DNA from 2 places in the Bacillus sp. PK6-16 genome. Region 2 is predicted to be linked to the other one. Evidence: predicted binding sites of a transcription regulator. Region 2 holds the regulator's gene; the other holds the start of a gene.
What was found. The regulator CtsR, encoded in region 2, represses protease genes until heat stress. The targets are predictions, from matches to a motif close to ATGGTCAATAAAGGTCAAACA.
Positions count from the first base shown of each region.

Region 1: a site for CtsR is predicted at 1,535-1,555, ahead of clpP (ATP-dependent Clp endopeptidase proteolytic subunit ClpP). Genes of this name have one in related genera too.

Region 1 covers NZ_CP096511.1:369,780-372,971, reverse strand. The annotation lists gene spoVAE (stage V sporulation protein AE) at 1-253, shown strand, start outside; gene M1D66_RS01760 (DUF1657 domain-containing protein) at 265-471, shown strand; gene M1D66_RS01755 (DUF421 domain-containing protein) at 492-1,361, shown strand; gene clpP (ATP-dependent Clp endopeptidase proteolytic subunit ClpP) at 1,602-2,183, shown strand; gene M1D66_RS01745 (HPr family phosphocarrier protein) at 3,140-3,192, opposite strand, start outside.
Region 2 covers NZ_CP096511.1:5,206,759-5,209,950, reverse strand. The annotation lists rRNA gene M1D66_RS26785 (23S ribosomal RNA) at 1-1,207, shown strand, start outside; rRNA gene rrf (5S ribosomal RNA) at 1,257-1,372, shown strand; gene ctsR (transcriptional regulator CtsR) at 1,581-2,042, shown strand; gene mcsA (protein-arginine kinase activator protein McsA) at 2,213-2,761, shown strand; gene mcsB (protein-arginine kinase McsB) at 2,766-3,192, shown strand, end outside.

The DNA of each region.
Region 1 (3,192 bases), 460 kb from region 2:
AACACTCGTTGTTGCTGGAGCTATATTAGATGGATTTAATTTGTATGAGCCATTAATTGATTTCGCTGGAGCCGGGGCAACTGTACCTATTACAAGCTTTGGTAATGCCCTCGTTCATGGCGCAATGGAAGAAGCTGCAAAACATGGCATCGTTGGCGTTATTACCGGCATGTTTAAAGTAACGAGCGCCGGTGTATCAGCAGCTATTATTTTCGGCTTCATTGGAGCATTACTATTCAAACCGAAAGGATAAGAGGTATTTATATGACTGTTATCGCTAGCGTAAAAACTTGCCTTGCTAGTGTAAGGGGCGCCCAAGCAAGTTTAAGCTCCCTTTCATTAAATTCACAAGACGAAGAATCAAAACGCGTATTTCATGAATGTATGTTAGAAATGGACAGCGTCATCGCTGATTTAAAGGATAGAATTTCAGTATTAGAACGTGAAGAACCTCAATATAAAGGGTTTTAAGTAGACTGGAGGAAACGACTATGTCTCACCTGCCGGAATGGACACTTGTCATTCTTCGCTCTGTATTCATATTAATTATTTTATTCGCTATTACGAAATGGTTAGGGAAAAGACAAATCTCTCAGCTTTCCTTTTTTGAATACATAGCCGGAATGACGATTGGTGACATCGCTGCCCAAGTATCTACAGGGCTCGATTCAAAATTTTTTCACGGCGTCTTTGCGATACTCATTTTCGCTGTGGTACCTTTTTTAACAGGAATCCTCTCTTTAAAGAACAAAACAGCTCGGGACTTCTTTGAAGGGAAATCTACCGTATTAATAAAAGACGGAAAGATACTCGAAGATAACTTGAAGAAAGAAAAATATACGAGTGACGAATTACTGGAACTTCTCCGTGGAAAAAGTGCGTTCAGCGTAGCTGAAGTCGAATTTGCTGTCTTAGAACCAAGCGGAGAATTAAATGTATTATTAAAGAAAGATTCCCAGCCACTTACAGCAAAAGACATCGGTTTAAAAGTACCAAACGAGAAAGAACCACAAACTGTTATTATGGATGGAAATGTACTAGATGAACCTCTTTCAGCAAGCGGACATAACCGCGCTTGGCTACATTCAGAATTAGAAAAACTCGGTGTTGTTATTGAAAATGTCTTCCTCGGTCAAGTGGATTCATACGGACAACTTACTATCGACATTTACAATGACAAACTCCAGATGCCTTCTCCTCAAAACAAACCTTTATTATTAGCATCTTTAAAAAAATGTCATGCTGATCTCGAACTATTTTCCTTAGAAACAAAGTCGAAATCAGCAAGCGAAATGTATAGTAAAAACGCGAAACAAATCGAAAAGATTTTAAATAAAGTAACCTATCTTTTAAAAGACTAATTATCGAAAGAACGCTTCAGTTAAAAGGCGTTCTTTTCTTTTTTCTCCAGTTTTCATAACGTTTAAATTTATGTAATTCGGTTATGATGTTGAAGATACATAAGCAGGGAATTTCGAAAACATAGCGAATATTTCATGGTACAACTACATATTTTTTTGATTTAAAGTGGTTTCGTTTGACCTTTATTGACCATAATTGTATTATAAGACTAAGAAAGCTTTATAAGGAGGAAATAACAGATGAATTTAATTCCTACAGTAATTGAACAAACAAATCGTGGAGAACGCGCTTACGATATTTACTCTCGACTATTAAAAGACCGCATCATTATGCTTGGTAGTGCAATTGATGACAACGTAGCTAACTCAATCGTTTCCCAGCTTTTATTCTTGGAATCTCAAGATCCAGAAAAAGATATTCACATCTACATCAACAGCCCTGGTGGTTCTATCACAGCGGGTATGGCAATCTATGATACAATGCAGTTTATTAAACCACAAGTATCAACAATCTGTATCGGTATGGCTGCATCTATGGGTGCATTCTTACTTGCAGCAGGTGAAAAAGGAAAACGTTACGCACTTCCAAACAGTGAAGTAATGATTCACCAACCACTTGGTGGAGCACAAGGTCAAGCGACTGAAATCGAAATCGCTGCAAAACGTATCCTATTCTTACGTGAAAAACTAAACCAAATTCTTGCTGACCGCACTGGTCAACCACTTGAAGTACTACAACGCGACACAGACCGCGACAACTTCATGACAGCAGAAAAAGCTTTAGAATACGGTTTAATCGATAAGATCTTTACAAATCGTTAATAACTAAAAGCGAAAGCGGCTCGTTCAGAATCGCAGGGCGATGGAGTCCCTGATTCCGAGGCGCTTTTTGCCTCGAATGAAGGGGCGAAGCGACCGGAGATTCTAGCCGCTGGAGCTGGATACAACTAAAAGCGAAAGCGGCTCGTTTAGAATCGCAGGGCGATGGAGCACCTGATTCCGAGGCGCTTTTTGCCTCGAATGAAGGGGCGAAGCGACCGGAGATTCTAGCCGCTGGAGCTGGATACAACTAAAAGCGAAAGCGGCTCGTTTAGAATCGCAGGGCGATGGAGCACCTGATTCCGAGGCGCTTTTTGCCTCGAATGAAGGGGCGAAGCGACCGGAGATTCTAGCCGCTGGAGCTAGATACATAAAAAAAGCGAAAGCGGCTCGTTTAGAATCGCAGGGCGATGGAGCACCTGATTCCGAGGCGCTTTTTGCCTCGAATGAAGGGGCGAAGCGACCGGAGATTCTAGCCGCTGGAGCTAGATACATAAAAAAAGCGAAAGCGGCTCGTTTAGAATCGCAGGGCGATGGAGCACCTGATTCCGAGGCGCTTTTTGCCTCGAATGAAGGGGCGAAGCGACCGGAGATTCTAGCCGCTGGAGCTAGATACATAAAAAAAGCGAAAGCGGCTCGTTTAGAATCGCAGGGCGATGGAGCACCTGATTCCGAGGCGCTTTTTGCCTCGAATGAAGGGGCGAAGCGACCGGAGATTCTAGCCGCTGGAGCTAGATACATAAAAAAAGCGCCCTATTACAGGGCGCTTTTTTATTATCATGCACCTCCGTCTGGATACCCACCCTGGTATTCACCTAAATATATCAACGGTTCGACACAACATATCGATTTACCGACAATCTACGACAAGGACAAACCACCTACATACCCCCTATCCCGAAAACTCCCTTTAAGTAAACCGCAAAAACAAAAAGCTATCGCATATACGCGATAGCTTCTTATTGTACATATGCAGCTAATGCTTCTAAAGCCTCTTCTGCATCTGAACCTT
Region 2 (3,192 bases):
GGAACTCGGCAAAATGACCCCGTAACTTCGGGAGAAGGGGTGCTTTCTTAACGGAAAGCCGCAGTGAATAGGCCCAAGCGACTGTTTAGCAAAAACACAGCTCTCTGCGAAGCCGTAAGGCGAAGTATAGGGGGTGACACCTGCCCGGTGCTGGAAGGTTAAGGAGAGGGGTTAGCGTAAGCGAAGCTCTGAACTGAAGCCCCAGTAAACGGCGGCCGTAACTATAACGGTCCTAAGGTAGCGAAATTCCTTGTCGGGTAAGTTCCGACCCGCACGAAAGGTGTAACGATTTGGGCACTGTCTCAACCAGAGACTCGGTGAAATTATAGTACCTGTGAAGATGCAGGTTACCCGCGACAGGACGGAAAGACCCCGTGGAGCTTTACTGTAGCCTGATATTGAATTTTGGTACAGTTTGTACAGGATAGGCGGGAGCCATTGAAACCGGAGCGCTAGCTTCGGTGGAGGCGCTGGTGGGATACCGCCCTGACTGTATTGAAATTCTAACCTACGGGTCTTATCGACCCGGGAGACAGTGTCAGGTGGGCAGTTTGACTGGGGCGGTCGCCTCCTAAAGTGTAACGGAGGCGCCCAAAGGTTCCCTCAGAATGGTTGGAAATCATTCGTAGAGTGCAAAGGCATAAGGGAGCTTGACTGCGAGACCTACAAGTCGAGCAGGGACGAAAGTCGGGCTTAGTGATCCGGTGGTTCCGCATGGAAGGGCCATCGCTCAACGGATAAAAGCTACCCCGGGGATAACAGGCTTATCTCCCCCAAGAGTCCACATCGACGGGGAGGTTTGGCACCTCGATGTCGGCTCATCGCATCCTGGGGCTGTAGTCGGTCCCAAGGGTTGGGCTGTTCGCCCATTAAAGCGGTACGCGAGCTGGGTTCAGAACGTCGTGAGACAGTTCGGTCCCTATCCGTCGTGGGCGTAGGAAATTTGAGAGGAGCTGTCCTTAGTACGAGAGGACCGGGATGGACGCACCGCTGGTGTACCAGTTGTTCTGCCAAGGGCATAGCTGGGTAGCTATGTGCGGAAGGGATAAGTGCTGAAAGCATCTAAGCATGAAGCCCCCCTCAAGATGAGATTTCCCATAGCGTAAGCTAGTAAGATCCCTGAAAGATGATCAGGTTGATAGGTTCGAGGTGGAAGCATGGTGACATGTGGAGCTGACGAATACTAATAGATCGAGGACTTAACCATATAATATGTAGCAAATGTTATCTAGTTTTGAAGGAATATGCCTTCATAGTTTGGTGATGATGGCAGAGAGGTCACACCCGTTCCCATACCGAACACGGAAGTTAAGCTCTCTAGCGCCGATGGTAGTTGGGACCTTGTCCCTGTGAGAGTAGGACGTCGCCAAGCAACTAAACACGAGTCAAATGACTCGTGTTTTTTCGTGTTTTCTTTTATAATCCATAGTAATTAAAAAAATATGCTTAAATAATTACTATTTTGATTAAATGCAGGGGAATGTGGCTAGGATAGTGAATAAGCAAAAGAGTTGCAAATTTTATTAATACGTATATAATTAAAGTCAAAGATAGTCAAAGTCAATAAAGGTGGCGGATAAATGAGAAATATATCTGATATCATTGAGCAATATCTAAAGCAAGTTATTGACTTAAGTAATAATAATGTGATTGAAATCAAAAGAAATGAGATTGCGGATCGATTCGAGTGCGTACCATCTCAAATCAATTATGTAATCAATACCCGTTTTACATTAGAAAGAGGATTTGTAGTAGAAAGTAAACGTGGTGGAGGAGGTTACATTCGCATTATAAAAGTCAAACTGCATGATGATATAGACATTATTGATCAAATGCTTCATATGATTGATCATAGCGTTGCACAAGGGAATGCAGAGAGTATGATTATACGTTTATTAGAAGAGGGAATCATAACAGGCCGTGAAGCAAAATTAATGTTAAGTGTACTAGATCGTTCTGTATTATCAATGGATATTCCTTCTCGAGATGAACTTAGGGCTCGAATATTATGCGCAATGTTAAGAACACTGAAATATAAATAAATACAGCTTTTGTAAAAGAATGATAATTAAGATAGGGCAGTTAAATATTGTAGAAGTTTTGAAAAAGAGCATGTACTTTTATCTGAGTGGATTAAGGAAAGAGGACAATCTAGTAATGTATGAAAAGTATCATGAGGTAGATCGTTCCTGTTGTAAAGGTGGGGATATTGATGACTTGTCAAAACTGTAATATAAGACCAGCAACTTTACATTATACAAAAGTAATCAACGAGAAGAAGGCGGAAGTTCATCTTTGTGAGCAATGTGCGGAGCAAAGTGGCTATACGTCTTTCTTTCAATCATCACAGTCTAACTTTTCATTTCATGATGTATTTGCTGGTTTATTACACGGTGAATCAACAATGTTTGGAGAAGGAAAAAACGGGTTTTCAAATACAAATACAGTAAGATGTCCAGATTGTAAGATGACATATGAACATTTTACAAAAGTGGGACGCTTTGGTTGTGCTTCTTGTTACGATACATTTAAAGGACACTTAAACCCATTGTTAAAGCGACTTCATGGTGGACATACAGAACATTGTGGAAAAATTCCGGAACGAATGGAAGGAAATATCCACTTAAAGAAAGAATTAGATGAACTAAAACTTATTCTGAAACAATATGTACAGAATGAGGAGTTTGAGAAAGCTGCTGAGGTAAGAGATGAAATTCGAGGGCTTGAAACTCAGCTTAGTGAGCATAGAGAGGGGGAGTAGTTCTATGTCACTGGACAAAATTATGAATGAAGCGATTAGTCCATGGATGAAGGGGGATGGCCCTGATTCTGATATTGTTTTAAGTAGTCGAATTCGTTTGGCTCGTAATTTTAAGCAATATCAATTTTCTACTATGCAAAACGAAGAGGAAGCTCAAAAGGTTCAAGAATTATTTAAAAAGAAATTTATAAATAAAGCGGTAGAGCCCTTTGGGAAGTTTGGGCTATTAAAAATGAATGAACTAACTCCTCTTCAAAGGAGAGTTTTAGTCGAAAAGCATTTAATTAGTCCAAATCTAGCAGGGACCGAATATGGAGCATGTCTGTTATCAGAAAGCGAACACATTAGTGTGATGCTTAATGAGGAAGACCACATTAGGATTCAGTGCCTATTTCCAGGACTACAGTTATCAAAGGCGCTTCAAAGCGCCA